Regions from separate parts of the Neobacillus sp. NPDC097160 genome, predicted to be linked through region 2. Evidence: riboswitches for the same ligand, from Rfam matches in the RefSeq annotation. Region 2 holds a riboswitch; the other holds the start of a gene.
The links. Region 2 has a riboswitch for S-adenosylmethionine ahead of metK (methionine adenosyltransferase). Riboswitches for the same ligand answer to the same signal wherever they lie in the genome.
Positions count from the first base shown of each region.

Region 1: linked by a shared signal. The riboswitch ahead of ACIQXV_RS02100 (homoserine dehydrogenase) and the one ahead of metK (methionine adenosyltransferase) in region 2 are both predicted to bind S-adenosylmethionine.

Region 1 is NZ_JBIWDU010000002.1:26,017-38,636, reverse strand. It holds gene carB (carbamoyl-phosphate synthase (glutamine-hydrolyzing) large subunit) at 1-3,097, shown strand, start outside; gene argF (ornithine carbamoyltransferase) at 3,091-4,059, shown strand; gene ACIQXV_RS02125 (argininosuccinate synthase) at 4,142-5,353, shown strand; gene argH (argininosuccinate lyase) at 5,560-6,936, shown strand; gene ACIQXV_RS02115 (carbon-nitrogen hydrolase family protein) at 7,055-7,909, shown strand; gene ACIQXV_RS02110 (GNAT family N-acetyltransferase) at 7,997-8,677, shown strand; gene ACIQXV_RS02105 (GNAT family N-acetyltransferase) at 8,682-9,353, shown strand; SAM riboswitch class I at 9,429-9,540, shown strand; gene ACIQXV_RS02100 (homoserine dehydrogenase) at 9,616-10,611, shown strand; gene ACIQXV_RS02095 (glycosyltransferase family 2 protein) at 10,793-12,082, shown strand; gene ACIQXV_RS02090 (glycosyltransferase family 2 protein) at 12,102-12,620, shown strand, end outside.
Region 2 is NZ_JBIWDU010000023.1:51,611-64,230, reverse strand. It holds gene ACIQXV_RS25855 (alpha/beta hydrolase family protein) at 1-585, shown strand, start outside; gene ACIQXV_RS25850 (DUF2584 domain-containing protein) at 643-885, shown strand; gene pckA (phosphoenolpyruvate carboxykinase (ATP)) at 947-2,533, opposite strand; SAM riboswitch class I at 2,797-2,935, shown strand; gene metK (methionine adenosyltransferase) at 3,137-4,336, shown strand; gene asnB (asparagine synthase (glutamine-hydrolyzing)) at 4,597-6,501, shown strand; gene ACIQXV_RS25830 (gamma carbonic anhydrase) at 6,731-7,243, opposite strand; gene ACIQXV_RS25825 (alpha/beta hydrolase) at 7,362-8,165, shown strand; gene ACIQXV_RS25820 (tetraprenyl-beta-curcumene synthase family protein) at 8,184-9,266, shown strand; gene mnmM (tRNA 5-(aminomethyl)-2-thiouridylate-methyltransferase MnmM) at 9,289-9,861, opposite strand; gene mnmL (tRNA modification radical SAM protein MnmL/YtqA) at 9,858-10,817, opposite strand; gene ACIQXV_RS25805 (YtzC family protein) at 11,024-11,287, shown strand; gene ACIQXV_RS25800 (glycogen biosynthesis protein GlgD) at 11,304-11,468, shown strand; gene ACIQXV_RS25795 (hypothetical protein) at 11,855-12,620, shown strand, end outside.

The DNA of each region.
Region 1 (12,620 bases), on a different contig from region 2:
CGTTTTAATCAATAATAACCCGGCAACAATTATGACGGATGAGGCCATTGCCGACAAGGTATATATCGAACCGCTAAACGTGGCAACCATTGAAAAAATCATTCAAAAAGAACAGCCGGATGGAGTGATTGGCACCCTTGGCGGCCAGACGGGTCTGAATTTAACCGTTCAGCTTTTTGAACAAAACATTTTAGAAAAATACAATGTGGAACTTCTTGGCACCTCCGTTGAATCGATTAAAAATGGTGAGGACAGAGAAAAGTTTCGCAACCTGATGCTTGAAATCGGTGAACCGATCCCGGAATCAGCGATCATTCACAGCCTTGCAGAAGGGGCAGCCTTTGTTAAAGAAATTGGCTTTCCGGTTATTATTCGCCCAGCCTATACCCTTGGTGGAGAAGGAGGCGGCTTTGCCTACAATAATGAAGAATTCGAAATCGTCCTTAAGAAGGGCTTAGCAGCAAGTCCAATTCAACAAGTTTTAGTCGAAAAAAGCATTAAGGGCTGGAAAGAAATTGAATATGAGGTCATGAGGGACGCAAATGATACCTGCATCATTGTGTGCAACATGGAAAACATGGATCCTGTCGGTGTTCATACAGGTGATTCCATTGTTGTCGCACCATCGCAGACATTAACAGATGTTCAATATCAAATGCTCCGTGACGTTTCGATAAAAGTAATCAGAGAACTAAAGATTATTGGTGGCTGCAACATCCAGTTCGCCCTTCACCCGGAATCGAACCAATATTACATCATTGAAGTAAACCCAAGGGTAAGCCGTTCGTCAGCACTTGCTTCAAAGGCAACCGGTTATCCGATTGCCCGAATGGCAGCCAAATGTGCCATTGGGTATCACCTCGATGAGATTATCAATCCGATAACAGGTAACACCTTTGCTTCATTTGAGCCGGCGATTGATTATATTGTGGTAAAACTGCCCCGCTTTCCGTTTGACAAGTTTCCTGAAGCAGACAGGACGCTTGGGACACAAATGAAAGCAACGGGAGAGGTCATGGCGATTGACCGGACCTTTGAAGGGGCATTAAATAAAGCAATTCGGTCGATGGAAATGAACGTTTATGGACTTTGTCGAGATGTAAATAAATCATTACGTGAAGGAGTCCTTTTTGAACTGCTTGAAAAGGCCAATGATCAACGATTATTTATTATTGCTGAAGCATTCCGAAGAGGGATCTCACTTGAAAAAGTTCAACAGTTGACCGAGATTGACCCATGGTTTTTGCACAAAATTAGCTCAATCGTTGCGTTAGAAAAAGAACTAGCCTCCTATCAATGGAGTAATGTTCCCATAACACTGCTGAAAGAAGCAAAACGAAATAATGTTGCTGATAAGCTGTTAGCGCAAATGTTTACGATCCCGGAAAAACAGGTCAGAAACAAGTGGAAAGAACTCAACTGGAAGCCAGGTTATAAAATGGTTGACACTTGTTCTGCAGAGTTCGATGCTGTAACTCCTTACTACTATTCGACTTGGCACGGCTTTGATGAAGTAGAAATAACGGACAAGAAAAAGATTCTCGTTATTGGCTCAGGTCCGATTCGGATTGGCCAGGGCATTGAATTTGATTACTGCTCCGTCCACACCGCAAAAGCCATCAAGAAAAAAGGCTATGAGGCAGTTGTCATTAATAACAATCCGGAGACTGTTAGTACCGATTATTCTATAGCTGACAGCCTTTATTTTGAACCACTTGCTGCTGAAGATGTCCTTCATGTTATTGAAAAAGAGCAGGTTGAAGGTGTATTGATTCAGTTCGGCGGACAAACGGCAATTAATTTGGCACATGAGTTAAAAGAAGAGGGCGTCAACATTTTAGGGACAACAGTTGAAAATATAAATCTTCTTGAAGATCGAAAGGAATTTTATCAGCTTTTAGAAGACTTAAATATCCCGCATATCGAAGGTAAAACCGTTTCCCAGCCGGAAGAACTAATTGAGGCTGCGGCTACTCTTGGCTACCCGGTTCTAGTACGGCCATCATACGTTATCGGCGGTCAAGCGATGTTTACGATTTTTTCAGAAGAGGAATTAAAGCAGTATATCATTCAGCTGGAGGAAAATTCTCATGCTGAGATGTGGCCGTTATTAGTCGACAAATTTATGCCTGGGCTTGAGTCTGAGATTGATGTGATCAGTGATGGCTGCACAATCGTTATTCCGGGAATTTTCGAGCATGTTGAAAAAGCCGGTGTTCACTCTGGTGACAGTATTTCGGTGTTCCCGCCAATCTCGATGTCTGAAAAAACTAAAGAAACCATCATTCATTATGCAGAAAAAATTGCTGCATCAGCACCAGTGATCGGCATGATGAACATTCAATTTGTTATTTATGATGACGAGGTATATGTGCTAGAAGTAAATCCACGTTCGTCAAGAACAGTGCCGATCATTAGTAAAGTAACAAGTATTCCAATGATTGAATGGGCTGTAAGAGTCCAATTAGGAGAAAAGTTAACCGATTTATCTGAAGTTCAAGGTTTGCTCCCTGAGCCGGATTACTATTCCGTCAAAGCTCCCGTATTTTCATCAAGTAAGCTGAAAGGCGTGGATCATGTGCTTGGCCCGGAAATGAAGTCCACAGGGGAAGTTCTTGGGATGGGCGTAACGTATCAAGCAGCACTTGAAAAAGCGTTTCCCGCGCTTGGGGAAAATACAGAAGAAAATTATCTGTTTTGTTCTATATCTGATCGAGAAAAACCGGCAAGTCTTTCTATTGTTCAAGAACTTTGCCAACTCGATTATAAGATTGCTGCGACAGAGGGAACAGCGAGGTATTTTCAAAACAATGGGATTCCTGTTGAATGTGTAGTCAAGGATGAAAAAGAAGTAAATGAACTTTTCAGAAACCAGCCCATTAAGTCTGTCATTAATATTCCGAACCAAGGACGACAAAAGCAAAAATTTGGTTTTCAAATTCGTGAGCATGCTGTACGTTACAAAGTCCCTGTGTTTACACATTTAGATACAGTTGAGGCGATCATCGGATTACGTGGTCAATTTTTATCAGACTCTGAAGTTCTAACAGTCCGTGAGTTTTACGATTTAGAAAAAAGGGGTGCAAAAACATGGTAGAAACCTATAAAGTAAGTGAAATAGAAAAAACACAATTAAAAGGGAAAGATTTTTTACAACTCTCCGATTTCAGCACAGATGAAATCCTCTACATGCTGGATATGGCACAGGAATTAAAGGCATTGCAAAAACAAGGTAAACCACAGCCGCATTTAAGCGGAAAGGTGTTAGGAATGATTTTTGAAAAATCCTCAACCCGTACAAGGGTATCGTTTGAGGTCGGCATGTTGCAGCTCGGCGGCCATGCCATTTTCCTAAGCTCGAAAGATATCCAGCTTGGAAGGGGAGAGAGTATTTCCGATACAGCGAAGGTATTATCCCGCTATGTAGACGGTATTATGATTCGAACTTTTTCACATGATTCGGTCGAAGAATTAGCTAGTCACGCAACTGTACCTGTTATAAACGGATTAACAGACCTCCAGCACCCAACCCAGGTGTTGGCAGACCTGCTGACCATCTTAGAGCATAAAGGTAAATTAGCCGGCTTAAAGCTGTGTTATATCGGTGACGGCAATAACAATATGGCCCATTCATTAATGGAGGGCGCGGTCAAAGTAGGAATGGATATAAGCATCGCAAGTCCAGCCGGATATTTGCCTAATGGAAAAATTACCGAAAAAGCCATTCAGGCTGGTAAATTGACAGGTAGTCAAATTGTGGTAACAAATGATCCGATTGAAGCTATTAAGGATGCGGATGTCATCGTCACAGATGTTTGGACCAGTATGGGTCAGGAAGAAGAAACTGCATTAAGATTAGAGGCATTCCGAGGCTTCCAAGTTAATGAGAATTTATGCAAGCATGCGAAAGCCGATTTTATCTTTTTACACTGTTTACCGGCTCATCGAGGCGAAGAGGTTACCGCGGAGGTCATTGATGGCTCTCATTCAGTCGTATTTGATGAAGCAGAGAATCGCCTTCATGCACAAAAAGCAATTTTAAAACTTTTATTAACTTAATTGTTTCATTTTTTATGAGAATTGTTGTATAATAATTCTATTGTTTGAATAAAAATTCATAAAAAACATGAGGAGAATACAGATGACGAAAGAAAAAATTGTTTTAGCATACTCCGGTGGTTTAGATACATCGGTTTCCGTTAAATGGATCCAAGAAAAATATGGTTATGATGTTATTGCTTTAGGTCTTGATGTTGGTGAAGGTAAGGATCTAGAGGCAATCAAAACAAAGGCACTGAATGTTGGTGCCGTTAAAGCCTATATCGTGGATGCGAAGGAATTATTAGCGAAGGAATATATTTTACCAGCCCTAAAAGCTAATTGTTTATATGAAGGAAAATACCCGCTATCCTCTGCCCTTTCTCGACCGCTTATTTCAAAATTATTAGTGGAGGTTGCAGAAAAAGAAGGCGCTGCAGCTGTTGCACACGGCTGTACTGGAAAAGGGAATGACCAGGTTCGTTTTGAAGTATCAATCCAAGCATTGAATCCAAGCTTAAAAGTAGTTGCTCCGGTTCGTGAGTGGGGCATGACCCGTGATGAAGAAATTGCCTATGCCGAGGAAAACGGTATTCCGATTCCTGTTGATTTAGACAATCCATTTTCGATTGATGCTAATATCTGGGGGCGTGCCTGTGAGGCAGGTGTGCTTGAGGATCCATGGGAAGAGGCGCCGGAAGCAGCATTTGATTGGACGAATCCGATTGAATTAACACCAGATGCAGCGGAATATGTAGAAATTGAATTTGAACAAGGTGTCCCTGTTGCCCTTAATGGCGAACAGCTGCCATTAGTTCAATTAATCGAAACCTTAAATGAGCTTGGAGGCAAGCACGGTGTTGGCCGAATCGATCATATTGAAAATAGATTAGTAGGCATTAAATCACGTGAAGTATATGAAAATCCGGCAGCGTTAATTTTAATCAATGCGCATAAAGAATTAGAGTTTTTAACTTTAACTCGTGAGGTCACTCAATTTAAAACACAGGTTGAACAGCAGATGGCAAAAATTATCTATGAAGGCCTCTGGTATTCACCAATAAAACCGGCCCTTGATGCCTTTATTAATGAAACGCAAAAGACCGTTTCCGGAACGATTCGTGTCAAGCTTCATAAAGGAAATTATACCGTTGTTGGCAGAAAATCGCCGCATAGCTTGTATAACGAGGAACTAGCAACCTATGCAAAAGGCGATGCGTTTGATCATAATGCAGCAGTTGGTTTTATTAAGCTTTGGGGCTTACCAACGAAAGTATATTCAGAGGTAAATAAAAAAGAATCGGTTGTAAAATAATTTGGACAGTGCCCCCGAAGCTAAATTTCGGGGGCAAACTTCTATTAAATGTAAGGTATTTTGCGATTCGCTGATATAATTGAAAATTCGCCGATATAGTGGTCGAATTCGCCGATATAATCAAAAATTCGCCGATATCCACTCGAAATTCGCCGATAAAATTTATAAATACTAAAATTTGCCCAGTTTGAAGGGAGAAAACATACATGTCTAAGCTATGGGGCGGACGTTTTACGAAAGAAACGAATAAATTGGTGGAAGAATTCACTGCTTCTATCAATTTTGATCAAAAACTAGCAAAAGAGGACATTGCCGGCAGCCTTGCCCATGTACAAATGTTAGGGGAATGCGGCATTATTCCAGTAGAGGATGTCGAAAAAATTAAGGATGGTCTTCTATCGATTAAACAGATGGTAGAAAATAATGAGGTTGAGTTCTTAGTAGAAGATGAAGATATTCATATGAATATCGAAAAATTATTGATTGAAAAAATAGGCCCTGTCGGCGGCAAGCTTCATACGGGCCGCAGCCGAAATGACCAAGTGGCAACGGATATGCATCTTTATTTACGTACAAAAACAACGGAATTAATTAAATTGCTTGAGGATGTCCAGGGAGCATTAATCGGGCAGGCGAAAGAGAATGTTCAAACGTTACTTCCGGGGTACACACACTTGCAGCGTGCCCAGCCGGTTTCCTTTGCCCACCATTTAATGGCTTATTTTTGGATGTTTGAACGCGATAAAGAGAGATTAATAGACTCGCTTAAACGAATTAATTGGCTTCCACTTGGCTCCGGGGCATTGGCCGGGACGACCTTCCCGATTAACCGTGAGCGTGTAGCCGAGCTGCTAGGGTTTGAAACGGTGTATCCAAATAGCATGGATGCCGTTAGCGACCGCGACTTTATACTTGAATTTTTATCGATTGGTTCCATCATTATGACCCATATTTCAAGACTTTCTGAGGAATTGGTCATTTGGTCGAGCCAGGAGTTTCAGTTCGTGGAGCTGGATGATTCATTTTGCACAGGTTCAAGTATTATGCCGCAAAAGAAAAACCCGGATGTTCCTGAGCTTCTAAGAGGGAAAACCGGCCGCACATATGGTAATTTGATTGGCCTATTAACCGTTTTAAAAGGCTTGCCGCTCGCGTACAACAAGGATTTGCAGGAAGATAAAGAAGGCATGTTTGATACAGTGGAGACACTAGAAGGCTCATTAAAGCTGTTAGCACCAATGATCGAGACGATGACCGTCAACAAAGATGTAATGCGTAAAGCTATTAATAATGATTTTTCCAATGCCACAGACATTGCCGATTATTTAGTACGAAAGGGGTTACCATTCCGAGAAGCTCATGAAGTGATTGGAAAAATTGTTTTATACGCGATTCAGGCTAATAAATTTTTGCTAGATTTAACTTTCGAAGAATATCAAGGATTCAGTCCATTATTTGAAGAAGACATTTATAAAGTACTGGCTCCTGAGCATGTAGTTGCCGTCAGAAACAGCTTTGGCGGAACAGCCCCTGAACAGGTGATGAAGCAAATCTCGCTTGCCGAAGGGAAACTGCAAGAATAATTGATGTTAAATGCCCGCTACTTGGCGGGCTTTAATTATTTAATTAAGGGATGAAGTTTGAATAAAATACTAAAATATTAGATAATTCCTTTAAAAGAATCAAAACTGGAGGAGAAAAATGAAACTAAGAGTATCTGTTGTGCAGTACCATCTGCATACAATTCAATCCTTTGAGGAATTCGCCGCACAATGCGAGCATTACATAAAAACGGCTGAAGAATTTGGTGCGGAGTTTGTCCTGTTTCCGGAATTCTTTACCACCCAGCTCCTCTCCATTGGCAGCGAACAGGGGCAAAGTCTAACGATCGACGACCTGCCAAGCTTTACTGAACAATACCGTGAACTCTTTTCGAATTTTGCAAAACAAACAAATATGCATATTATTGCAGGAACACATGTTATTAAAAAGGATGATCAGCTCTATAATACCGCTCATTTATTTTATCCAGATGGGAGGATCGGTGAGCAAGCTAAGCTGCATATTACCCCAACAGAAGTGAACGAGTGGAATATGGCGCCAGGGGATTCGTTTCAAATATTTGAAACGGATAAAGGAAAAATTGCACTGCTTACTTGCTATGATATTGAGTTTCCGGAAATTGTCCGCATGGCAAAAGCTAAGGGTGCCGATGTCATTTTCTGTCCATCCTGCACAGATGATCGTCATGGTTTTCATAGAGTACGATATACAAGCCATGCCCGCGCAGTGGAAAACCAAGTATATGTGGTCTTAACAGGAACTGTCGGTTCACTGCCAACAGTCGATTTTATGCGGGCAAATTTTGGCCAGGCGGCAATAATAACCCCAAATGATATCCCATTTCCGCCAAAAGGCATATTGGTAGAAGGGGAAATTAATAATGATATGGTTGTAACAGCCGATCTGGATTTAGAACTTTTATATAAAGTTCGCGAGCACGGCTCGGTCACAACCTGGCGTGACCGCAGAACAGACCTTTATACCGATTGGTAATTAGAAAAACTTGGGGCTTACTTTTAGCGAAGCCCACTAGCAGATGAATGTTGTAGCTAGATATAACAAGGGGTGTGAAACCAAACCGTGTATCGAAGTGAATTTTATGTATATGACCAGGGTCAGCCCGTAAAGGCGATCATTCGCAATTACACCAAAAATGATTTTGATCAGCTCATTGAAATCCAGTCTGAATGCTTTCCACCGCCTTTCCCAGCCGAATTATGGTGGAATAAACAGCAGCTAACGAATCATGTAACCATTTTTCCAGATGGTGCGCTATGCTGTGAAATTGCAGGGAAACTGGCTGGTTCGCTCACAGGTCTTTGTGTCGAGTTTGACCCAAATAATCTCAATCATTCTTGGGAAGAAATCACCGACAACGGGTACATCCGCAGCCATAATCCGAATGGCGATACATTGTATATTGTCGATATCAGTGTTCGCCCACAATACAGGAAACTAGGGCTAGGTAAATTAATGATGCAAGCGATGTACCATATAGTCATTGAAAAGGGATATGCCCGACTGCTGGGCGGAGGCAGGATGCCAGGCTATCATAATGTGGTTGATCAAATGACCCCCAATGAGTATCTAACAGCGGTCATTAGTGGAGAATTAGACGATCCCGTCATTAGCTTTTTGCTACGGTGCGGCCGTGTACCAGTCGGCATTGCAAAAAATTATCTCGATGATGAAGAGTCCTGCAACAATGCAGCCTTAATGGAATGGAAGAACCCGTTTAAATCACAAGAAGGGGGCGTATAAGCCGATGGAATATAAAAGAATAACCAGTATTGGAGATCCCAATTTTAAAAAGCTTCATGATTTAATGAAAGAAATTTTCCCACCGGAAGAAGTATTGGAATATGACCATTGGAAAGAACCGTTGGAAGACCCAAGCATTCGTGTGTTTGTTGCCACAAAAGCAGACCAAGTTGTCGGAGCAACGGAATACCGATATTACCCCGATTGGAATATTGCTATGACGGATTTTACCATTATCAGCGAACCGGGATTAGGGCTTGGACGATTTTTAGCGCAAAACCGTTTAAAGGATTTAAACCAGCTTGCCAAAGAAAATGGCAAAGTGTTGTTCGGAATGTTTGCAGAAATCTATGATCCTTACCGAGTAGAACATCACGAATTTGGCGGCGTTAAGGTGATGGACCCCTATGTGCGCCGGGAAGTATTGTCGCATTTAGGCTATAAGCGCCTTGATCTTACTTATGTTCACCCTTCTTGGGAAAATACTGGGGAGGCTGTAGAGGGACTTGATTTGTGTTTCATGCCAACAGATGATGAGTTTGGTCAATTACCAGCCGCTTTAGTAAAGGATTTTCTGACTACTTACTATTCGGTTTTATCCAATAAACCGCAGAAATGGCTCCAGATGATTGAAAAAATCACGACAATAGAATCAATCGCTTTATTACCGTTATAAAAATCTATTGACATTGACAGAAGATTCAGCTAACATTCTCTTTATAACTTGGTAAATTAATGAAACTAAATACAACTCTTATCCAGAGCGGCGGAGGGACTAGGCCCGATGAAGCCCGGCAACCTTCAAGGTATTCCTTGAAAAGGTGCTAATTCCTGCAGGTTATTTTTAACCTGACAGATAAGAGGAGGATTCTGCCCTCTTCTTATGAAGAGGGCTTTTCCTGTTTTAAAAAAAATATCTAAATAGGGGTGGATGGACAATGACTGTAATAAAAGTGGCAATCCTAGGTTTTGGAACAGTTGGGGAAGGTGTTTATCGGACGATTCAATCACATGCGGAGGAATTAACAGCGGTATTGGGTAAAAAGGTTGAGGTTGCCGCTGTCCTAATAAAAAATAAGCAGAAGGAAAGAAACGTCAGTGAGGATGTTCTCCTTACTACAGATTTTGAAGACATTCTAAATATGCCGGAGCTTGATATTGTCATTGAAGCCATCGTGGACAAGGACCCAACATTTTCATTTTTGAAAAAGGCCATCGAACGGGGATGTCACATTATTACAGCGAATAAAGAGATGTTTGCCCATCATGGACAAGAGCTGCTCGAGCTGGCAGAAAAAAATAATGTATCGGTTGGTTTTGAAGCAACGGTAGCAGGGGGAATCCCAGTAATTCAAACCTTTAGACAATTATTAAACATCAATCGCATTCAACAGGTTCAAGGAATCTTAAATGGAACTTCGAATTTTATCCTGACCGAAATGCGGGAGGGTAAGCAGTCATTTGCCGAAGCACTAAGCTTAGCCCAAGAAAACGGATTTGCTGAAGCTGACCCGACAAATGATATTGAGGGCTATGACGCCTTTTATAAAGCGATGATTCTTAGCCGGATTGCCTTTGGAGAGGAACCAAACTGGCATGATGTTGAGCGTGAAGGGATTACCGCTATTACAAGTGAATTAATTGAAAAAGCTGAAGAATTAGGCTTACGGTATAAACATATTGCCCAAATAAGTAAGTCGGGAAATCAGATTAAAGCAACCATAAAGCCGGTCCTTGTTGGAAAGGAGCATCCATTTTACCATGTGGAAGGGGTTCAGAATGCTGTCAGTGTCCACTCTGATATTGTGGGTGAAATCACGCTGCAAGGACCAGGTGCTGGAATGTTTCCAACTGCAAGTGCTATCATCGAAGATTTGGTTTATGTGTGTAAAAACAATGCACCAGCCCCTCGACTAACGGCATTAACAACATGATAGAAATTTCTCCAGAAAAAAAGAGTCCTCAAGCTCTTTTTTTCTTTGCTTTCAATAAAAAATAAACGAAATTAACAAAACTGGGCTCAAGTTTAGTCAAAACTAAATGGTAAACATATTGTGTAAAAGCTCGACCAAATGGACTAGTTATTTGATAAAACAAAAATTGAAGGGGTGCGTCATGTCAGGAAGTTTTAAAAAAGAAAGTACACAAAAAGAAAGTACACAAAAAGAGATGATGCAAAGTCCCCAAAAAAGTAACACTGAAGGTTCATCGGTAAATAAAATTGATCAAGACATTGAAGTCAGTGTTATTATGCCGTCACAAAATAAATATCCACTTAATCTATTTTCCCTCTATTCACTTGAACTCCAAACCTTTAATCCTGCAAAAATGGAAGTCATCTTTATTAATGATGCCTCAACAGACCAAACGGAAGAAAAACTAAAAGGCTACTCTCCGCCCTATCACTTTAAATATATCCATAGTAATCAAAAGCTGGGAAGAGCAAAGGTCAGAAATTTAGGTGTTCGTTCTGCAAGGGGAAGCATTTTGATCTTTCTAGATGCGGAAATGATCACGGAACCTGATTTTGTTGAAAATCACTATAAGTATCATCAATCCAAAAATAACGTGATTTTGTCAGGGGTTATGCATTCCAAAGCACTATATACATGTGTTTTCCCCAGTTTCTCTGAGCAAAAAATAGACACCATTGCAGATTTAACAAAAAATAATAAAGAAATATATACGAGATTCCAAAATCGTAAAACCCATTATGATGAACCATATTCATTATTAGAGAAAAGCGATTTCGCAAGAAAAACCTATAGGGATTTAGCGTTTAAATCATTTCCATGGTTTCGGCAGATTATCCGAAATTTCAGTGCAGATTTAGAAGGGTTTGCATTTCCATGGATGGCCTTTCTAACAGGGAACGTCTCTATACGGAAAGAAATGATCGTTAAGGCAGGAGGATTTGATGAAGAGTTTTTCCATTACGGTTACGAAGATTGGGAATTAGGATACCGATTATACAAAATGGGTGCTCAAAATATTGTCAGCGATCAATTATTCACCTACCATCAGGAGCATCCGGTTGGGGAAAGCAAATGGAGAGAGGCAGTCGGGAACTTTGGCCTTTTTACGATAAAACATCATGATGTTGATATCCTCATTCTAGGATTAGAGCTTTCTGGACTCACGGATTTATTAACGATGAATAATATCCTAAGGGAATATAAAATACTTGGAAAATCTAGGCCGGAGCAATTTCAAAAATTCGAAGAAAAATTCATCCTCATCCTTGAAACCATTATTCTTATGCTCCAGGTCGATATCCGTCATTTCAATATCTTAGGGGCTGCAGGCTTCGGCTCAGAGGATCGAAAAGAGCTCCTTAATGATATAAAAAGTCTAAGCGACTATCCTAATTTAACAAACTTTATAAATCAAGTTATAAAATCATAATCATAGAAGGAGTGAAAAAGTGGTTTCCATTATAACGTGCACCATAAGAGAAGAAAGTATCGATAATGTTTTTAATAATTATCAACAGCAAACCTGGCAGGATAAAGAGTTAATTATAATCTTGAATAAAGACACGATAGATATTGACCGATGGATCAAAAAGGCAAGGAATTATCCAAATGTACAGGTATTTCAATTACATGAAAAAGCAGCCTTAGGCGACTGCTTAAATTTTGGGGTAATGAACGCAAGCTATGACATTATAGCGAAATTTGATGATGATGACTATTACGGTCCTGAATATATTTCCAGTTCAATGGATGCGTTTAATAATAAAAAGGTTTCGATTGTCGGCAAAAGCTCGTACTATATTTATTTCAAAAATAAAAAGGCATTAATACATGTTAAAGGTACTGAAAACTCAGTTACGGATACTGTTGCCGGTGCGACTTTACTTTTCCGTAAAGATATATTTTATTATGTCCGCTTTGAAAAGGTGAATCGTGCCGAAGATTACTTTTTTATTGATCAATCTAAA
Region 2 (12,620 bases):
CAGTTTGCTTCAGAGGGTTTTATTGTATTTGCGCCTTTTTATCGTGGCAATCAAGGCGGGGAGGGGAATGAGGATTTTGCCGGGGAAGACAGAGAGGATGCATTTTCTGCTTATTTGCTGTTGAAATCTATTTCTAGGGTACGTAAAATCCATATCTTTGGTTTCTCACGCGGCGGTGTGATGGCGCTGTTGACAGGGATCCAGTTCCCCGAAGCAGCATCTGTTGTTACCTGGGGCGGAGTTAGTGACATGACCCTAACGTATGAGGAAAGGAAAGATCTACGGAGGATGATGAAACGGGTTATTGGCGGTACCCCTGAGAAGTTTCCGGAAAGTTATCAGAAGCGGACGCCATTATTTGAACTGGAAAGATTGGCTGCACCTGTCCTAATTATTCATGGGGTAATGGATCATAATGTTTCCGTGGAGCATGCCTATCGTCTTGAAAGAAGGCTTAGAGTCCTGGACAAACCGGTTGAATGCTGGTATTTTGACGAATTTACTCACTATTTTCCGCCTGCAGTGAATAGAAAAGTCGTTGAGGATTTATCAAAGTGGATGAAAAACCATAGCAAAAGATGGTAATATATAGTTAATAGTTAATAGTTAATAGTTAATACAAGCAGAGGAGCGGATTTTTTTATGGGTATGCCTCTTGAATTGAATACCATGATTGTGACAAAAGGCAGGGAGAAAAGAGTAGGGGAAAATCTTTTTGTGCTAGTAAAGGAAGGATACAGGCTCTATCCGATTGAAATTCCCATTGATGTAAAGAAAACGATGGACAGTGATTCAAGCGGATCCGCATTGATTAAAAAAGTGGAATGGGAAAACAACAGTACAACGCTAACCTATCAATTAGTATCATTAAATTCGACGAACTAAGCAGGCAGGCCTGTGGACATAAGAAAGCCCATATCCAATTGATATGGGCTTTTGCGTATATTTAAACAACAGGGCCGCCTTTTTCTTCAATTTCGGAAGATACATCATTAAACTTCTTGAAGTTTTCACGGAACTTTCCGGCAAGTTCCTTTGCCTTCGCCTCATAGGCCGCAGGGTCTGCCCATGTTTTATTCGGCTGCAAGACTTCATCTGGTACACCGGCAATATGAAGTGGAATATTTAAGCCGAAAATTTCATCTTTGACTGTTTCGACATGGTTGAGTTCGCCTTCGAGAGCGGCTTGCACCATTGCTCTTGTATAGGAAAGTTTCATCCGGCTGCCGACTCCATATTCTCCGCCAGTCCAGCCTGTGTTCACTAAAAAGACATTGGCATTGTGTTCCAATATTTTTTCACCAAGCATTTCCGCATAACGGGTCGCAGGAAGCGGCAGGAATGGTGCACCAAAGCAGGTGGAGAAGGTGGCTTCAGGTGATGTTACACCACGCTCAGTTCCGGCAAGCTTTGACGTGTACCCACTTAAGAAATGGTACATGGCTTGTTCTTTCGTTAATTTTGAAATTGGAGGCAGCACACCAAACGCATCTGCAGTTAAAAATACAATCGTGTTTGGATGACCGGCAATGCTGGGCTGAATAATATTATCAATCGCTTCCATAGGGTAGGCCGCTCTCGTGTTCTCGGTCAATGTTCCATCATCATAATCAGGGATTCTTGATTCTTGATTTATTGTTACATTCTCAAGGACTGTTCCAAAGCGAATTGCGTCAAAGATTTGCGGTTCCTTTTCACGCGAAAGATTAATGCATTTGGCATAGCACCCACCTTCAACATTAAAGACCCCATTGGATGACCAGCCATGCTCATCATCACCAATCAACCGTCGATTAGGATCGGCTGATAAAGTGGTTTTCCCTGTTCCGGATAAACCGAAGAATAAGGCAACATCGCCTTCAAGACCGACATTCGCAGAACAATGCATTGAAAAAATATTATTTTCAGGCAGCAAATAATTCATGACTGAAAAAATGGACTTTTTCATTTCCCCAGCATACTCAGTGCCGCCGATTAAAACAATTTTCCGTTCAAACGAAATGATAATAAAGGTTTCCGAGTTCGTACCATCAACAGCAGGATTGGCTTTAAAATTGGGTGCAGAAATAACCGTAAATCCGCCATCATGTGAAAGTAACTCATCTTCAGATGGGCGAATGAATAACTGATGTACGAATAAATTATGCCACGCATATTCATTGACCACCTGGATGGGTAAGCGGGATTTTTTATCAGCTCCAGCAAAGCCTTTAAATACAAAAATTTCATTTTGTTGTTTTAAGTACTCAAGAACCTTATAATATAGGCTAGTGAACACCGCTTCAGAAATTGGCTGATTCGTCGGTCCCCAAGCAATTTTATCTTTCGTTGCCTCTTCCATCACAATAAATTTATCCTGCGGTGAACGACCTGTATATTTGCCAGTAGAGACGCGAACGGCTCCCGTTGCGGTTAACGTTCCTTCATTGCGGGTTAAGATTTTTTCGACTAATTGGGGAACGGATAATTGTAATTGAGCATTACTTTCTTGTAAAAGTTGATTTAATTCATTTGGAATATGAACAGAATTCATTTACGGAAACCTTCCTTTATTTTGGTTTTTATTATCATAATATTGATAAATAGTATAACACATTTAGAGAAATAGTCTACACTATTAAATGAATTTAGGTTACATTTTATACATTATTCAAATAATTTATAATCAGTCATGACAATAATTTAGATTATGAATAAATAATGAAATCTTCCTTCCTCTACTCCCTGAAAATTTCTTGAAAAACTTATTGACAGTACTCATCATTTTAGCGTATCATTCTGATTTGAACGGATACTCTCTTATCCCGAGCTGGTGGAGGGACAGGCCCAATGAAACCCAGCAACCTGCAATACGAAAAGAATGACCGCTTAACAGGTCCTTTTCAAATGCGAAGGTGCTAATCTGACGCAAGGCTTCAGCCTTGAACGATAAGAGTGAAAGGCCCGGAACAACCTTTCCTCATTATGGTAAGGTTTTTTGTTTTGTATAAGTCCTTTTATGAAAAGAGTTTCTAATAAAAATCCTTTGTTTATTTCATACTAAGGGAATGAGTACCGTATCAATTCACGAGGTTCGAGAAGTATTCCTGTAACCTTCATAAAACCTCGATGATCTCATATGATAGGAGGAATTCAGATGTCAACAAAACGTCGTTTGTTCACTTCTGAATCAGTAACTGAAGGTCATCCGGACAAGATCTGTGACCAAATTTCTGATTCCATTTTAGATGCCATTTTAGAAAAGGATGCAAATGCCCGTGTTGCTGCTGAAACATCGGTAACAACCGGATTAGTTCTAGTTGCCGGCGAAATCACGACTTCTACTTACGTGGATATTCCAAAGATTGTTCGTGAAACGGTTAAAGGTATTGGTTACGATCGTGCTAAATATGGCTTTGATTCCGAAACTTGCGCTGTGTTAACTTCCATTGGTGAACAAAGTCCTGACATTGCCATGGGTGTTGATCAGGCCCTTGAAGCACGTGAAGGATTAATGTCAGATGAAGAAATCGAAGCAATTGGAGCAGGTGACCAAGGCTTAATGTTTGGTTTTGCTTGTAATGAAACCAATGAGCTTATGCCTCTTCCAATTTCACTAGCACACAAGCTTGCTCGCAAATTAACAGAGGTGCGTAAAGATAAGGTTCTTGAGTACCTTCGTCCAGATGGGAAAACGCAAGTAACCGTTGAGTATGATGAAAATGACAAACCGGTTCGCATTGATACCATCGTTATCTCAACTCAACATAATCCGGAAGTAGGGTTAGAGCAAATTCAACGGAACTTGAAGGAATATGTCATCAATCCGGTTGTTCCACAAGAACTTATTGATGAAAATACAAAATATTTCATTAACCCAACAGGCCGTTTCGTTATTGGCGGGCCACAAGGGGATGCCGGTTTAACTGGCCGTAAAATTATTGTTGATACGTACGGTGGCTATGCTCGCCATGGCGGCGGTGCCTTCTCCGGTAAGGATCCTACAAAAGTTGACCGTTCTGCTGCCTATGCAGCACGTTATGTTGCTAAAAACATCGTTGCAGCTGGCCTTGCTGACAAAGTCGAAGTTCAGCTAGCCTATGCCATTGGTGTGGCACGCCCAGTTTCGATTTCTATTGATACGTTTGGCACTGGAAAGGTAAGTGAAGATGTTTTAGTTGATCTTGTAAGTGAAAACTTTGACCTTCGCCCAGCAGGAATCATTAATATGCTTGACCTTCGCCGCCCAATCTACAAGCAAACAGCTGCATACGGCCATTTTGGACGTACAGATGTTGACCTGCCTTGGGAGCGCACTGATAAAGCAGAGGCTTTACGCGGGCAAGCAAATTTATAAAATAGAAAAGCGAAAGCGCCTCGGCGCTGCAGCTAGGCAATAAAAGCAGTGGGAGTTGCATATTTAATGTAACTCCCGTTTTTATTTTTTCGTCTATTTTCTTGTTCAGTAAATGGTTAACTGGAATAAAATGTTTAAGTAGGCCAAAAGAAGTGAAAACTGAAGATACTTTAATTTCCTATTGTTCACAGTGCATTTTTTATAAAAAAAGTGGTAGTATTAGAGAGGTTTTATTTTTAATGGAGTAGGTGAGGTACATAATGTGTGGTTTTATCGGTTGTGTACACGACAAAACACAAAACTATAGTGACAAGCAAAAACAAGAATTTAAAAATATGAATGATATTATCACCCATCGCGGACCGGATGATGATGGCTTTTATTATGATGATCATATTCAATTTGGTTTTCGCCGCTTGAGTATTATTGATATTGAGAGCGGCCATCAGCCGTTAACGTATGAAAATGAACGCTACTGGATTATTTTTAACGGTGAGGTTTACAACTATGTTGAGCTACGTGAAGAACTTCTTAAAGAGGGCTTATCATTTGCGACGAGCTCCGATACAGAGGTCATTATCGCCCTTTATAGTCATTTAAAGGAAAAAGCGGTGGAAAAACTGCGTGGGATGTTTGCCTTTACCATTTGGGATAAGCAAGAACAGACGCTTTTCGGGGCACGCGACCCGTTTGGAATCAAACCGTTTTTCTATTTTGAAGACGGCGAAAGAACGTTCTTTGCTTCTGAGAAAAAGAGTATTCTGCTGGCATTAGAAAATGATGTTTTAAATTATGATTCCTTGCAGCACTATTTGACCTATCAATTTGTTCCTGAACCGAATACGTTGTCAGAGGGAATTCACAAGCTTGAGCCTGGTCATTATTTTACGAAGAAAATCGGCTCGGCTATGGAAATCAAACGATATTGGAAGGCACAATTTAAGCCGGTACAGAAATCTGAAGATGAATTTGTTAAAGAAATTCGCGACATCCTTTTTGATTCAGTTGAAAAACATATGCGCAGCGATGTTCCGGTTGGCTCCTTCCTTTCCGGTGGAATTGACTCTTCGATTATTGCGTCAATTGCCAAACAATATCACCCTGCCATTAAAACGTTCTCTGTTGGTTTTGATCACAATGGCTTTAGTGAAATTGATGTTGCCAAAGAAACTGCCGAAAAGCTTGGTGTGGAAAATATCAGTTACGTGATTTCACCAGAAGAATATATGACTGAAGTGCCAAAAATCATGTGGCATATGGATGACCCGCTTGCTGACCCAGCCTGCGTACCGCTTTATTTTGTTGCTCGTGAAGCCCGTAAACATGTAACTGTTGTTCTTTCAGGTGAAGGAGCCGATGAACTATTCGGCGGTTACAATATTTACCGTGAGCCGCAATCATTAGAGGTATTTAATAAAATCCCGCGAGTAGGAAAAGTGCTTTTAAAAGGGATTGCTGGCATGATGCCAGAAGGGATGAAGGGGAAAAGTTTTATTGAACGCGGCGTAACCCCGATGGAAGAGCGTTATATTGGGAATGCAAAAATGTTTTCAGAAGAAGAAAAGCGCGATCTTTTAAATGTTTATCATGAAGGATTGAATTATTTAGATGTAACAAACCCACTTTACAGGGAATCGAAGGGATACGACCCGGTTGACCGGATGCAATATATTGATATCCATACATGGATGCGCGGTGATATTTTACTTAAGGCAGATAGAGTCACAATGGCCCATTCGTTAGAACTACGAGTGCCATTCCTTGATAAGGCTGTGTTTGAGGTCGCATCGAAAATCCCGACTAGCTTGAAAACAGCAAATGGGACAACAAAGTATATTTTACGAAAAGCAGCAGAAGGAATTGTGCCTGCACATGTACTTGATCGGAAAAAGCTTGGTTTTCCAGTACCAATTCGTCACTGGTTAAAGAATGAAATGAACGATTGGGCGAAAACGATCATCCGTGAAAGTAACACAGATCATTTAATCAATAAAACATATGTCTTGAGATTGCTTGAAGACCATTGCCAAGGAAAAGCTGATAACAGCCGGAAAATATGGACCGTTCTTATGTTTATGGTGTGGCATCAAGTATATGTAGAGGATGTTTATTCTTTTCAACGGGATTATGCCTTACAAAAAGAATTGCAAACGTTGAAGCAATAAGAAAAGCGGAAGCGCCCTGGTCAGCGGCGTATGGCCTGGAGCGCTCCAACTGAGATAAAGGAAACACGGAGAGCCGGAGGCGATTCGATGTTGACTTATCGTAGGGCGGAGAGCGAAGGACACTAGCCGCTAGGGCGCTGGAGCTGGACAATTCTCAAAGTCGAAATTTATACTTACGTAACTTGTAATATGAAAGCACCCATCCGGTTGATGGGTGCTTTTCAAATTTTTATGACTGCAAAGACTTATAATATTGACCCTTCTCGGCATATTGTGTATAAATGCGTTCCATTTCTTTTTTATCCTCTGAAGTCAATTCTCTAATAACTTTAGCTGGTCTGCCAAATGCTAAAGTATTAGGGGGTATTTTTTTCCCTTGAGGTACAAGACTCCCTGCGCCAATAAATGCACCTTCACCGATTTCAGCATTATCAAGAATAATCGAGCCCATCCCGATTAATGCTCTTTTCCGGATAATACAGCTGTGAAGGATCACCTGGTGTCCAATCGAGACTTCATCTTCTAAAATTAGCGGGTTATTAGGGCTTTGGTGTAAGATAGAGTTATCTTGAATATTTACTTTATTGCCAATCTTCGTTGGTGCGACATCACCTCTTATACTTGAGTTAAACCAGACACTGGAATGTTCGCCAATTTCGACATCGCCAGTAATGGTTACATAATCGGCAATAAATGCGGTCTCAGCAATTAACGGATATTTATTTTTATAGGGGTAAATCATCGGGTTCGCTCCTTTTTGCATGATAGTACTATTTTATCGATGAATAAAGCGATTTTCAAAAAAATTCATCTTATTTACGAAAACAATTGCTTATTACTTTTTTCTAGGGGGATAAAATATGTGGAAGTGGGAAGCTGAAGGGGAAGCAAAGGCGGTAATCGTAATCGTTCATGGGGCAATGGAACACCATGGCAGATATGGCTGGCTGATTGAAATGTGGCGGTTATCCGGCTTTCATGTCATCATGGCCGACCTTCCAGGGCAAGGCATGACAACAAGATCCCGCCGCGGCCATATTGATTCCTTTGATGAATATATCATTGAGGTAAAGGATTGGGTTCAAGCTGCCTACCGCTATGAACTGCCGGTTTTTTTGGTAGGACATAGTATGGGGGGCTTGATTTCCATCCGCTTATTACAGGAAGAACGATTGAATATTGCAGGTGTGATTCTATCATCCCCCTGTTTAGGACTTGTTCATACTCCATCTAAATTCTTAGACACCATGTCACATCTTTTAAATATTGTTTATCCTTCCTTAAGGATGAATTCTGGATTAAGCGTCCAGATGGCAACAAGAAATGAGGACGTAAGGGAAGCCGATTCCAATGATACACTTTACGTGACAAAGATTTCTGTCAGATGGTATCGTGAACTTGCAGGTGCGATAAAACAGGCCTTTGTAAATCTTGAGAAAATACAGGATATCCCGATGCTTGTGATGCAAGGCGGGGATGATCAGATTGTGAATAAAGCAACGGTGAAAGAATGGTTCAATCATGTTCCATTATCGGAAAAAAGGTTTAAGGAATGGCCTAAATGCTATCATGAAATATTTAATGAACCGGAGCGTGAAGAGGTTTTCGAATACGCAAAGGATTTTGTTAACAGTCAATTAAAAGCAATAGGATACATTGTATAGAAAGGTTTGATCTAATCCATGATGCCAATCACCCTCATGTCCAGGGTCTATCGCAAAATACTTCCAGCAGTCCATCAAGAATTGGCTTATTGGAGAAGCCGTGCTGAAAAAATTCCGAACCTTGAGCTAAGAAATCAGGCGCTCGCCAGTATCGAGCACAAAACCTTTCACTGTGAAGGTGGAGCCATCCTTGCGCTTACGGCTGGCGAGCATTATAAAAAAGCAATTAAGTTTATCGTTGCCTATCAAACCATCAGCGACTACTTAGATAATCTGTGTGACCGGAGTACGTCCCTTGACCCCAATGATTTTGCTGCCCTGCATGAATCGATGTCAGATGCCCTTGTTCTCCATGCCGATGAGAAAAATTATTACCGCCTCCGTTCGGATCAGGATGACGATCAGTATTTGCATGATTTATCGGAAACCTGCCGCACCGTTCTAAGGGAGTTAGAGCATTATGATATCATAAAAGACTATCTTCTTGAGTTATGCCAGTACTATTGTGATTTACAAATCCACAAGCATGTCGTGAAGGAGGAACGGGTACCGCGACTGGAAAATTGGTTTCATCACTACCAAGACAGTCTGCCTGAAATGGAATGGTATGAATTCTCGGCCTGCTCCGGTTCCACACTGGGGATCTTTTGTTTAATCTCCTATGCGCTGCGTGAGGATTTTCAGGCGAGCGATGCTGAAAATATTCGGAACGGATATTTTCCCTATATTCAAGGATTACATATTCTTTTGGATTATTTTATTGACCAGGAAGAGGACATTGCGGGAGGCGACCTGAATTTCTGTTCCTACTATAAAAGCGAAGAAATTCTTTTCAATCGCTTAAAACATTTCGTGACGGAGGCTGACAGGCACACCGAATATCTTCCTCACAAAAAGTTCCATCAGCTTATTAATCGCGGTCTGTTAGGGATTTACCTTTCGGATGTAAAGGTTCGAAAACAGAAAAATGTCCGCAAATTAGCAAAAGGAATTATTAAATCCGGTGGCTGGATCAGTTATTTCTTTTATTTTAATGGACTTGCCTACCGTTCGTTTCAAAAATCAATACCTGCATTTGTAACAAGATTATTGGCAAAATAAAAAACCAGGCATGTCCTGGTTTTTATCGTTTTTCTATCGCAATGATAAACGGTGGGTTATTTTGTTGATTAATAAATTGATATTGCAGGACATGAGCCGTTTTTTGATCCAATTGTTGGCAGTATGAAAGGAGTGAATCCCTTTCTATCGCACCTTGTTCGTGCCCGTGGTATATCACAAGGACGATGATCCCCTCAGGTGCCATCATTATCAATAACTGTTCGATGGCGGCAATTGTCGTATCAGGAAGGGTTACTATCATTTTATCGCTGCCCGGCAGATAGCCTAGGTTAAATATCGCTCCTGTGATTTTACCATGATCATTAGTAGGAATCTTAGCTGCAAGCTTTTCATGGCCTTCATGGAAGAGGGTGACCCGCTCTAAAAGATGATGCTCTGCTAAGCGCTTCCCAGATGCCGCAATGGCTTCTTCTTGAACATCAAAGCCGTAGACTTTCCCGGTTTCCCCAACGAGCTCTGCTAAAAATGCGGTGTCATGTCCATTCCCGACAGTCGCGTCAACCACAACGTCACCTGGTCTAATCGCTTTATCGAGTAAATTTTTCGCAAATGGAAGTATACGCTCCATTTTCATCGGTTCAAAGTCCCTTGAAAAAACTTTCCCTGCCAGCTGTCTCTTCGCTTAAGTTCTGCATCAATGGCATTCAATACTTCCCACTTATTTACACTCCACATCGGTCCGACCATCAAGTCGATCGGGCCATCACCGGTGATGCGATGGACAATCATTTCCGGCGGTAAAATTTCCAATTGATCACATACTAAATTTACATAGTCCTCTTGATTAAGAAATTCAAGCATTCCCTTTTCATATTGTTTGACCATTGGCGTGCCTTTTAACAAGTGGAGCAAATGAATTTTAATTCCTTGTACGTCTAATTTAGCGACTTCACGCGCCGTTTCCATCATCATGTCATACGATTCAAGCGGCAATCCATTAATAATATGGGAGCATATACGAATCCCATGCTTTCTTAATTTGTTTACCCCTTCAACATAACATTGAAAATCATGCGCACGGTTGATCAGAAGTGCAGTGCGCTCGTGAACAGTTTGAAGCCCGAGCTCAACCCATAAATAGGTGCGCTCATTTAATTCCGCTAAATACTCGACAACATCATCTGGAAGGCAGTCCGGCCGGGTTGCAATTGACAAACCAACAACGCCATCCTGCTTGAGCACTGTTTCATACTTTTCACGAAGGATATCCACCGGTGCATGGGTATTTGTGAATGCTTGGAAGTAGGCCATGTATTTGCCGTCTTTCCATTTCGTGTGCATTTTTTCTTTAATCTCATTGAATTGTGTTTCCAGGGTTTCCACACGGTTCCCGGCAAAATCACCAGAACCGGCAGCACTGCAGAAAGTACAACCGCCATGTGCGACCGTACCGTCACGGTTCGGACAGTCAAAGCCGCCATCTAGTGCCACTTTAAACACCTTATGGCCAAATTGCTGGCGTAGGTGGTAATTCCATGTATGGTACCGTTTATCATCTGATGCATATAGAAAAGGTTTAATCTGAAGCATTCAGAAAACCTCCTTTTTAAAATAATGAACATAAAATCAATTTTATCATGAAGCGATAGCCTTATCCAAATGTAATTGTTTCAAGCATTTTTCCATCATTTATCCAACTGTTTGTGTAATAGGAAAAAGAGTTGAGAACACAATAAGAAGTGAAGCAGTTTGCTTCATAATGAGGGATTGTGCCCTAACATCAAGGAGGTTCTTAGATGGCTACTCGCGACTCAATGAACGATTTAATGCAGCAGGTTGAGGATGCAATTCGCTATGCCGAGGAACAATACAAACAAAGCAGCCTTCAAGAGCATTATAATGACGATAATTATACAAATGCGCTGCAACAGCTGGAGGAAACCTATCAGGATATTGCCAAAATGGCTCATAGTGCGAATTCGCAGCAGCGCGAACAACTCCATAGAATGAGACTGCAGCTTCAGCAGCTGCAGAATTCGATGATTTTAGAAGAGCAATAAAAGGAGGAGAAGCTTTTTGAAAAAGCGTTCAAAGCAGCAAAACCCTGAACAAACAACTAGAAATGGCATTAACAATCAAGATCTCGAACTGGGACAGGATGTTGATCTTGTAAAACAAGCAAAACAGAAATATGAAAAATCAGGCGGTCAGCCTGTAAAATCAAAAATGCATCAAGAATAATAATACTTATCAAATCCCTCAACATTTTCGTTGAGGGAATTTTTTTGATTATTTTTTACAAATTTTTTTATTTGAAAATCTGGCTGAAGTTAATCATAACAAGCCTCTCAAGACCCTATAGATCAATTTCTTAATAAAAACAATATGAAAATAGAAGAAAAATCTCGTTCACAGATTGGAAACAAGTGATGTTTTATATGTGATGTTGGTCACAGATGGAGATTTTTTTTCTGGTTTAAATAAGGTATGGAATAGAAAATTTCATTCCAAAACCTCCACTTTTTGTTAGGAAAACCATATTGGTTAACCCTAGCACTTTTTTTAGAACTTCATGTGAATATGTTCACATTTTATCCGCAAATTTTCCTAGCAAAGGAAGTAAAAAAATGAAAAAGTACTTATTAATTTTTAGCATTGTCTTTACCATACTGTATCCTGCGACTAGCTTTGCAGAAAATAATCCTATTTTGAGCATGGAAGAGCTGACGATTCAAGTTATGCCGGAGTATGCCTATCACCCAAACGATCAAAAGAAAGACCATGCACCACTGTTAATTGGATACCAGGGATCGATGGTAAATAATACCGTCCAGCCTCAGAAGGGACAAATCGAAATTCCCCTTCCGATGGAGGAAAAGAATTTTCGGATTGGCTATGTTGCCGATTACTCAAGTGATTTACGAAAGTCCTATGAAATTGAATATGTGATTGACCGTGAGAAAGGAACGATTTCCTGGACAACAAGTGAAGAGATTGCGCCAAAGGAGCGGTATAAGTTTGTCATTGAGTTTTATTCAGACAGTCTAAAGGTTAAGAAAGAAAAGAAATCGTTATCGTATCAGTTTAAAAGTTTTGCTGATATAGGGCTGGTCAATGTGTCCTTTACCGAACCGTCCAAGGCAAAAAAGCTGAAGCTCACACCAGCACCGGAAGAAAAACAGAATCATGGTGGCGGCGATAATACCTTCTCATATCTATTTCAAGATGTAAAAGCAGGTGAAGAAAAAAAATTCACTTTAACATATGAACGCAGCGAGACGAAACCAACTACAGAACTAACGAATAATAAAAACTCTGGGGATCTAAAAGAAGATAATAAGAAATCCACAAGCCTTGCCGTCGGAGCATTTAGTGGGATAAGCGTCCTAGCAG